DNA from 2 places in the Lysinibacillus sp. RC79 genome. Region 1 is predicted to be linked to the other one. Evidence: riboswitches for the same ligand, from Rfam matches in the RefSeq annotation. Region 1 holds a riboswitch; the other holds the start of a gene.
The links. Region 1 has a riboswitch for FMN ahead of ribE (riboflavin synthase). Riboswitches for the same ligand answer to the same signal wherever they lie in the genome.
Positions count from the first base shown of each region.

Region 2: linked by a shared signal. The riboswitch ahead of ABH968_RS17685 (ECF transporter S component) and the one ahead of ribE (riboflavin synthase) in region 1 are both predicted to bind FMN.

Region 1 covers NZ_JBGCCD010000045.1:32,502-36,941, forward strand. Annotated here, with positions in the region: gene ABH968_RS25850 (ABC-F family ATP-binding cassette domain-containing protein) at 1-914, shown strand, start outside; gene ABH968_RS25855 (SDR family NAD(P)-dependent oxidoreductase) at 1,007-1,762, shown strand; FMN riboswitch at 2,155-2,280, shown strand; FMN riboswitch at 2,404-2,529, shown strand; gene ribE (riboflavin synthase) at 2,671-3,309, shown strand; partial or broken gene ribB (3,4-dihydroxy-2-butanone-4-phosphate synthase) at 3,339-3,932, shown strand; gene ribH (6,7-dimethyl-8-ribityllumazine synthase) at 3,986-4,440, shown strand, end outside.
Region 2 covers NZ_JBGCCD010000020.1:16,558-20,997, forward strand. Annotated here, with positions in the region: gene ABH968_RS17675 (STAS domain-containing protein) at 1-276, shown strand, start outside; gene ABH968_RS17680 (sodium-dependent transporter) at 347-1,693, opposite strand; gene ABH968_RS17685 (ECF transporter S component) at 1,847-2,434, opposite strand; FMN riboswitch at 2,655-2,852, opposite strand; gene ABH968_RS17690 (RNA polymerase subunit sigma) at 3,169-4,440, opposite strand, start outside.

The sequences.
Region 1 (4,440 bases):
CAGAAGTCAGGAAATATGTTGGCAATTACTCTAAGTATGTAGAAAGTAAAGAAAAAAATCGCAACTTGCTTGAAAAAAAATATGTCTTGCAACAGCAAAAAATTTCGAAAATGGAAGACTATATACAACGCAATATTACTATGGCTACTTCTTCTAAAAGTGCAAAAAACAAAAGAAAACAGCTTGAGAGAATAGAACGAATTGAGAAGCCTCTAAAGGATTTAAAACATACACAGATGGCATTTTCAATGGAAAAAAACTCTCATAAGGAAGTGTTAAAGGTACGAGATTTATCGGTTTCCTTTACGGTAGAATGCGAGCAACAACCGCTATTAAAAAATATTAATTTTCAGCTACATCGTGGTGATAAGGTTGCATTAATTGGTCCGAATGGTGTTGGAAAATCAACACTAATAAAGACGCTGTTAAAGGAGATTAGTCCGGATAGTGGTGTTATCACTTGGGGGAACGATGTGACGGTAGGTTACTACGATCAAGAGCAATCGAATTTACACCCAAATAACACCATTTTACATGAGGTCTGGAGTATGTACCCGCACATTGAAGAAGCTAGAGTTCGTACTGTTTTGGGGAATTTCTTATTTACTGGTGAAGAGGTCTTTAAAAAGATATCTACCCTCAGTGGAGGTGAGAGGGCACGAGTAGCTTTAACGAAACTCATATTGCAAAAAGCTAACGTGCTTATTATGGATGAGCCAACTAATCACCTTGATTTATTTAGTAAAGAAGTATTGGAACAGGCTCTTTTGAATTTTGAGGGAACACTTTTCTTTATTTCGCATGATCGATATTTTCTTAATAAGCTAGCACACAAAATGGTGGAGCTTTCTCCAACTGGCACGAGTATCTTTAACGGTAATTACGATGATTACATGAAAATGAAATTAAACTAAGGGCCATAACATGGAAAGGCAAAGAGGACCACCTATTAAGAAAATATTTGTGATTACGTAATAAAATATAAAAACGGAAAGAGGAAGAGAATATGACAAATAATCAAATTGCAGTTATTACTGGATCAGGTAGTGGAATTGGTAGAGCAACTAGTATTAAATTTGCTGAAAATGGCTATAAAGTTGTGTTAGTTGATTTTAACGAGAAAACTGGAGAAGAGACCCTTAAACTAATTCAACAAAATGGAGGTGAAGGAATTTTTGTTAAAGCGGATGTTTCCAAAGTAGAGGATGTTCAGAATTATGTACAGCAAGCGGTAAACACATATGGCTGTATAGATGTATTCTTCAATAACGCTGGCATTATTCAAAAATTCGCACCATTTACAACGGTAGAATTGGAAGAATACGATCGTCTTATGGATATCAATGTAAAAGGTATTTTTCTTGGCATGAAATATGTCATCCCAGTAATGGAAAAGCAGGGTAAAGGGTCGATTATAAATACTGCTTCATCGGCAGGTATTCGTCCAGAACACAGTATCGCTGTATACTCCGCAAGTAAACATGCAGTAATCGGTTTAACGAAAGGGGTAGCGATCGAGTATGCAAATAAAGGTATTCGTATTAATGCTGTGTGTCCAGGTGGTATCGTTACACCATTATTCCATAGTGTTGGTGAAACACTTAAAAAAACAGGATACGTACCCGAAGAAATGTCACGTGTACGTATGGGACGCCATGGTGAACCAGAAGAAGTAGCAGAAGCGGTCCTATTCTTAGCTTCAGATAAAGCAAGCTTCATGGCTGGTGCTGTTGTCTCTGTTGACGGTAGTTTGACTGTATAAATTTAACTTCTTTCAGCAATGTTTTCTGTAGCGAAAGCGTAGCGACAGGTACAGAAGTCTCCTACCTCTATAGGTGGGAGAGATGAATGCGGATTTAAGCTACTTTTCATCGAGTGTCCAAATACCTGCTGAAAGAAGTTAAAGCCTCCGGCGGATGTCACGGAATCGGAAAGGAGTTCTTTGTGCAAGCACAAAGCCGATTCCGGACGCAATTATGCCGAGGCATAATTGATTTGTCTTTGGAACAGTCACGCCTTTGGTCTTTATTAATGACCAAAGGTGGTGGCTGTTTTTATGTAGCGAATGTGAAATGAATTAGAGAAAAAAATTTTATAAACAATTATCTGGATAATAAAATAAAATAGTGTTATCGTAAGAAATAGCTAAATAAAAATATCCTTCGGGGTCGGGTGAAATTCCCAATCGGCGGTGATGAAGAAATTCAAAGTCCGTGAGCGTAAGCTGATTTGGTGCAAATCCAAAACCGACAGTTATAGTCTGGATGGGAGAAGGGTAAAAGTGTGATCTTTTTAAATTCGTTTGAGTTTATAAGGTTTATTTGAGTATGCTTTTATGTTAACTACTTCCCATCGTTTAATGGGAAGTAGTTTTTGTTTTATTTAGCTAAAAATTGAATAGCAGTAGTTCTTCGGGGTCGGGTGAAATTCCCAATCGGCGGTGATGAAGAAATTCAAAGTCCGTGAGCGCAAGCTGATTTGGTGCAAATCCAAAACCGACAGTGACAGTCTGGATGGGAGAAGAACGATGAGATGACAGCCTATGGAAAAATTTTATATCCATAAGGTTTATTTGTTGACGTCTTATGTATATGAACTCCCAAACCCCTTTAATCTAAGGGGTTTTTTGTTTGAACGGAAATTATTAAATGAATGAAAGCAGGTGAAAAAATGTTTACAGGAATTATTGAGGATATTGGTACTGTAAAAACCATGCAAAGCGATCGACAAAGTATGAAAATTACCGTTATGTCAAAGAAAATGGTAGAGGATGTAAAGCTCGGGGACAGTATAGCGGTCAATGGTGTTTGTTTAACAGTGATACATTTTAATGAACAAGAGCTAACGATGGATGTAATGCCTGAAACAGTGAGCGCAACAAATTTACAGCAGCTCGCAGTTGGAGATCCGGTAAATTTAGAGCGCGCTATGTCAGTTAATGGACGTTTCGGTGGTCATTTTGTATCCGGACATGTAGACGGGGTAGGGAAAATAGTGCGCAAGCGGCCATTAGCAAATGCAGTCTATATTGATATTGAATTATCAACGGAGTTAACGAGCTACTGTATTCCAAAGGGCTCCATCACAATTGACGGAACGAGTCTAACACTCTTTCATGTCGAGGAAAACGGTGTCACAGTATCACTGATACCCCATACTTACAAGGAAACCATTTTAGGTAAGAAGAAGATTGGTGATCTCGTCAATGTAGAAACCGATTTAGTTGGAAAATACATTTTGCATCAACTTAAGTATGGACAGGAACCACCGACCATCACAAGAGACTTCTTAGCACAAAATGGGTTTTAACCAACATATTTGAACAGGAGGTGGCGATATTGCTACATTCAATTGAAGAAGCAATAGAGGATTTAAAACAAGGTAGGATGATTGTTGTAGTAGATGACGAGGACCGAGAAAACGAAGGGGACTTACTAGCTCTTGCGGAATTTATGACACCGGAAACGGTTAACTTTATGGCGACCTATGGAAGAGGTCTTATTTGTACACCGATTTCACAGCAGCTTGCACAAAAATTAGCATTAAAGCCTATGGTTAATATTAATACAGATAATCATCAAACGGCATTTACCGTTAGTATAGATCATGTTGACACAACAACTGGAATTAGCGCCTTTGAACGGGCAATGACTATACAAAAAATGCTAGAGCCACAAGCAAAAGCTGCGGATTTTCGTAGACCGGGCCATGTATTCCCGTTAATTGCAAAGGACAATGGTGTATTAGAGCGTAGAGGACATACAGAAGCAACAATTGATTTGGCCAAGCTGTGTAATAGTATTCCTGCGGGAGTTATTTGCGAAATTATGGGCGACAATGGCAAAATGCTACGCTTTAATGACCTCGTTAAATATGCAGCGCAACATCATTTAAAAATGATTTCAATTGAAGCATTAGCAACATATCGTCGTCAACAAATAATAGAAGAAAACACAATGACATTATAAAAAAGGAGAAAAGAACAATGGGTAAAAAATTTGAAGCACAATTAATTGGTACGGATTTAAAAATAGCAGTAGTAGTAGGTCGTTTCAACGAATTTATTACAAGCAAATTATTGGACGGTGCATTAGATGGTTTAAAGCGTCATGGTGTGGATGAGAATTCTATCGATGTAGCATGGGTTCCTGGTGCATTTGAAGTTCCATTCATCGCAAAACAGTTAGCTGAAACAAAGAAATATGATGCAATTATTGGATTAGGTACAGTAATCCGTGGCTCAACAACACATTATGATTATGTATGTAATGAATCAGCAAAAGGAATTGCAAATGTGTCATTAACTACAAATGTACCTGTTATTTTTGGCATTGTTACTACTGAAAATATTGAACAAGCGATTGAACGTGCAGGGACAAAATCAGGAAATAAAGGCTATGACGCGGCAATGTCTGCTATTGAAATGGCAAATTTAAAGAA
Region 2 (4,440 bases), on a different contig from region 1:
CAATCATTAAGCTTGGAAACAAAGCATGGATACATTATCGATACGCACAAGGTTACAAACATTGATAGTACCGGCTTTGGCATGATCGTCAATTTCGCAAAGAAAGTATCTGTAAAAGAAAAGAAAATCGCCATTATTGTCGTCGATGATTTCATTCGCAACTTGTTTGCTATTTCGCAAGTCGATAAAGTATTCCCTATTACGAAAAGCGAAGAGAAAGCGAGACAGATCATTAAAGAAGGCTGGCTAGGTGAGCTATCACTTAGCGAATATTAACCTATTGTTGCCCCCATCATTATAAAAAAATAGGTTGCATTCCAATTAAACGGAACGCAACCTTCTCTTTTTAATATTGTAAAAGCATATTTACGAACACAACGATAATTACAAGAGGGACTACTATTAACATCAATAGATGATATGTTGAATAGAACCCCTGCCCCATTTGACTTCCTATTAATAATTCCTTCTTCACAAATTCTTTATCAACCACATACGCAATAAAGATAGCAATCAACAAGTTACCTAACGGAAGCATTAAATTAGATACTAAAAAGTCAGTTGCATCAAAAATTGTTTTTCCAAAGATTGATACGTCCGCCAATGTACTCGATGAAAGAGCTGCAGGAATCGCCGCAACAAAGACTACTACACCTAGTAGCATTGTCAATGCAGGACGAGACATACGCCCTTTCTCCATAAATGCCGCTACGATAATTTCATATAAACTGAAGGAAGAGGTTAACGTTGCAAATAAAAATAATATTAAAAACATCGCTAAGAATATTTCACCAAAGGGCATTTGGCTAAATGCTGTTGGCAGAACCATAAATAGTAAGCCTGGTCCAGACGATGGTTCTAAATTAAAAGCAAATACAACTGGGAAAATTGCCAATCCTGCTAAGAACGATACAAGCACAGTGAGAAGAACTACGGAGCCTGCAGAATTCGGTAAGCTCACATCCTTCTTTAAATATGAGCTGTACGTCACAAGACAAGAAAATCCTACCGCTAAGCCAAAGAAGGACTGCCCCAACGCTTCTAATATAGCCTTTCCAGTTATATTGGAAAAGTCCGGCCACAAGAAGAATTTAACCCCTTCCATTGCTCCATCTAATGTTAAAGCCCGCACAACAAGCACAATAAACATAATAAATAATAAAGGCATCATCCACTTATTAGCCTTTTCTATACCATTTTGCACACCAAGTGAAATGACTAGCACATTTACTAGCGTAAACAATCCTAAACCTAGTAATGTAATCCATGGTGTTCCTATAATCTTTCCAAATAGTTCACTAGGATCATTGGCAGGATCTATAACAGCCCCAGTCACACCAAGGCCACTATAGATAAAAATCCAACCTCCCACAACACTATAAAAACTTAACAATAAAAAACAACCAAGTACACCCATACGACCAACCCAAGCCCAGCCTGTTTTCGTAGGTGCAATTTTTTTATAGGCAGTCACAGCCTCAGACTGTGTACCACGACCTAAAACATATTCTGATAATAACATCGGTAAACCAATCAACAATGTAAATAGAACAAAAATAAGGAAAAACGCTCCCCCACCACTTTGTCCAGTAACATATGGAAGCTTCCAAATTGCCCCTAGTCCGATTGCAGCTCCTGCCGATGCTAAAATAAAGCCTAGTTTACTAGACCACTGACTCTTTTTTTCACTCATCTCTTCAAACTCCTCTAACATTCTAAGCTCTTCCTTATTCTACATTAAAATACTAAACCCGACTAGATTAATTCTATATGTTACTTTTGCGCAATATTATCCAACTCACATAAAAAAACCTCGAGCGTTTAACAGCTCGAGGTTTCATTCCAATTATTTTGTTAAATATATGGAACGCTGATGATCAATCCATTTACGCATTGTTGTGAATAGCAATGCCATGATGATAGTAATTAAAATACCTTTCACAATGTTAAATGGCAATATACCAGCTACGATCATTTTATATAGTGAATCACCTACAACAGGCTCCATACCTAAAAAGTAAGTGTACATAGGTAAAAATACTGCATAGTTAAGAATGCTCATTCCAACTGCCATTATGATTGTTCCAACAGCTAAACCTCCGATAAGACCTTGAACTGTTTTGACGCGATTAAAAACAAAGCTAACTGGTAGAATAAATAAAATACCTGTTGCAAAGTTCGCGATATGTCCTACCGGTACTCCCGTTGGCGTGCCTGAGAAAACCCAGTCCAACACATTTTTAAAGAATTCTACTAAAATACCGGCTACAGGTCCCATAGTGATCGCCGCTAGTAATGCTGGCATATCACTGAAGTCCACTTCCAAAAACGCTGGAAATGGCGGAATAGGGAAATTAAAAAGCATTAATAAAAACGAAATACTGCTCAGCATACCAATCGTTATAAACGATTGAAGTTTAACATTTTTCTTCATAAAAACTCTCTCCTCTTTGCTGATTCAATCTCGCAAGAAGAAAGGTTACGACCTAATCAATTATTATCATGAAAAAACCCTTATGCAAAAGAACATAAGGGAGAATAGGCATGATTAAAAAACGCCATTAATTAACTATTTTTGAGCATACGCTGTGTGAAGCCACATCGAAAAAACGCTCGTACATAGCTAAATTCATAACAATGAATGACGATCGTACCTCCATCTTCTCCCATCCAGACTTTAACTGTCGGCCTTGGAATCGCACCAAGTCAGCCATGCAAAAAATTATTTGCACAGGTCGCGGGCTGAAGAGCCTTTAGTAAATCATTCGAGCTAATATGACTTAAAGGAAATATTAGCGATTTACAACTCTATTACCGCCGGTCGGGATTTTCACCCTGCCCCGAAGATGAATCATTATTTTTTTGTTTCATAGCCTTACTATAATGAATTATTAGAGAAAAGTAAATAGCTTTGCTTAAAAAATTCCGATTAAACTTGTATGTTTTACAGATACTCGGTTAATATCCTTATAAAGTGAAACTGTAATCAGTAGAGGTTTTCCGCATCCCAATTGCTTATTAGTGTTCACCAATCAGGCAATTTATCGTTCCCTTAACTTCTTTGCTATTGGTGTTATAAAATGCCAAGAGCATTCACGCACATACAACGGCGAGAATGCTCCAAAAAAAATTATTTAAGTTAAGTTCGTCTATTTGTTGTAATGCTTTTTATGGCATATATCGTTTATTGGCTCCTACAGGCTTTGGCAAGAAATTTTTCAAATCCAATCCTTCCCAGATCTCCTGTACAACATTGTCTAGACGTATTTGTTTATCAAAGCTTGCAGCAGTGAGCATCATAGCTTCTATCAATTGAGTTGCACGAACCGCGTCTATTGTCGTTAAATCAAGCGGTTCATCAAATGTAACAATAACGCCTTCTGCTACCTCTTTCACAGTGTATGTTATATTTTCCGGTACGACAGGAAAGTATGCATCATCATTATTATTTCGCATAACAGTAAGCGCTTCTGTTACTGTGGAAAAAGTTTTACGAGAATCAGGTGATAAATATTCAGCCCCATTTTCATCTTTATATAAATAATAATTAAAATGATTTGAGCTTGTTAATGCCATGGGTTTACTTGAATCTTCTTCCTTGGCAAGCTCGCGGACTGTACCATCAGGATTTTCAAACTCAATATCTTTATACTCGGAATCTGAGAATGTATCCTGTATTGTCCCTAAATATTCGTCTGTATCTGCTGAAGCGACATCAAAGTCATTTTTCTTCGGCAATACATGGACTAGTTTATCACCCTTCTCCTTTATTTCCCCTTTATATGGATGATAGTTAGTAAAACCATTTGCTTTCTCATCAATTTGTGGCGCATACTTTTCATACATTTGTAGTGTTGTGGGCTTTTTCTTCCCAAAATCAGTAGCAACTCGTTCATTTGGAATGATATACGTCATCGGTACACTTTTCTTATCACGATTTGCCAAACCAATACGGAACACTACTGCATCTGTTAAATCTTCCTCATAAACAGATGATCGTAGTGACATGATCTGTGCACGGTCTGCTACTATGTTGGACTCCATAATTTTATCATGGTTGACAGAGCTTTTTGCTGCGCGATTATCCTGCAATGTTGAATATTGAGAAGGTTCAGGAGCATTAGCCTGGTCTATTTTTGCATCATTATGATTCATGAACATGGAGCCTGTAAGTACTGTTAAAGCGAAAACTGCTGCAACACTCATAAAGATTGGCCATTTACGAGCTTTCTTCTTTGTTGTTGCTGTCTCGGTACTTTCTTGTTGCTTATGCATACTGTGTTGTTGCTCTTGCGATGTTATTTCATCATCTATTGGTTGTTGTATAGCTTCTTGAAGATGGACATTATCCTGCAAGCGAGCATCTGCCAATAATCGATTTAATATTTCTTCTTTCGAACGGCGGTCAGAAAGCTTAGGGGCATTATTCAATACATGTTC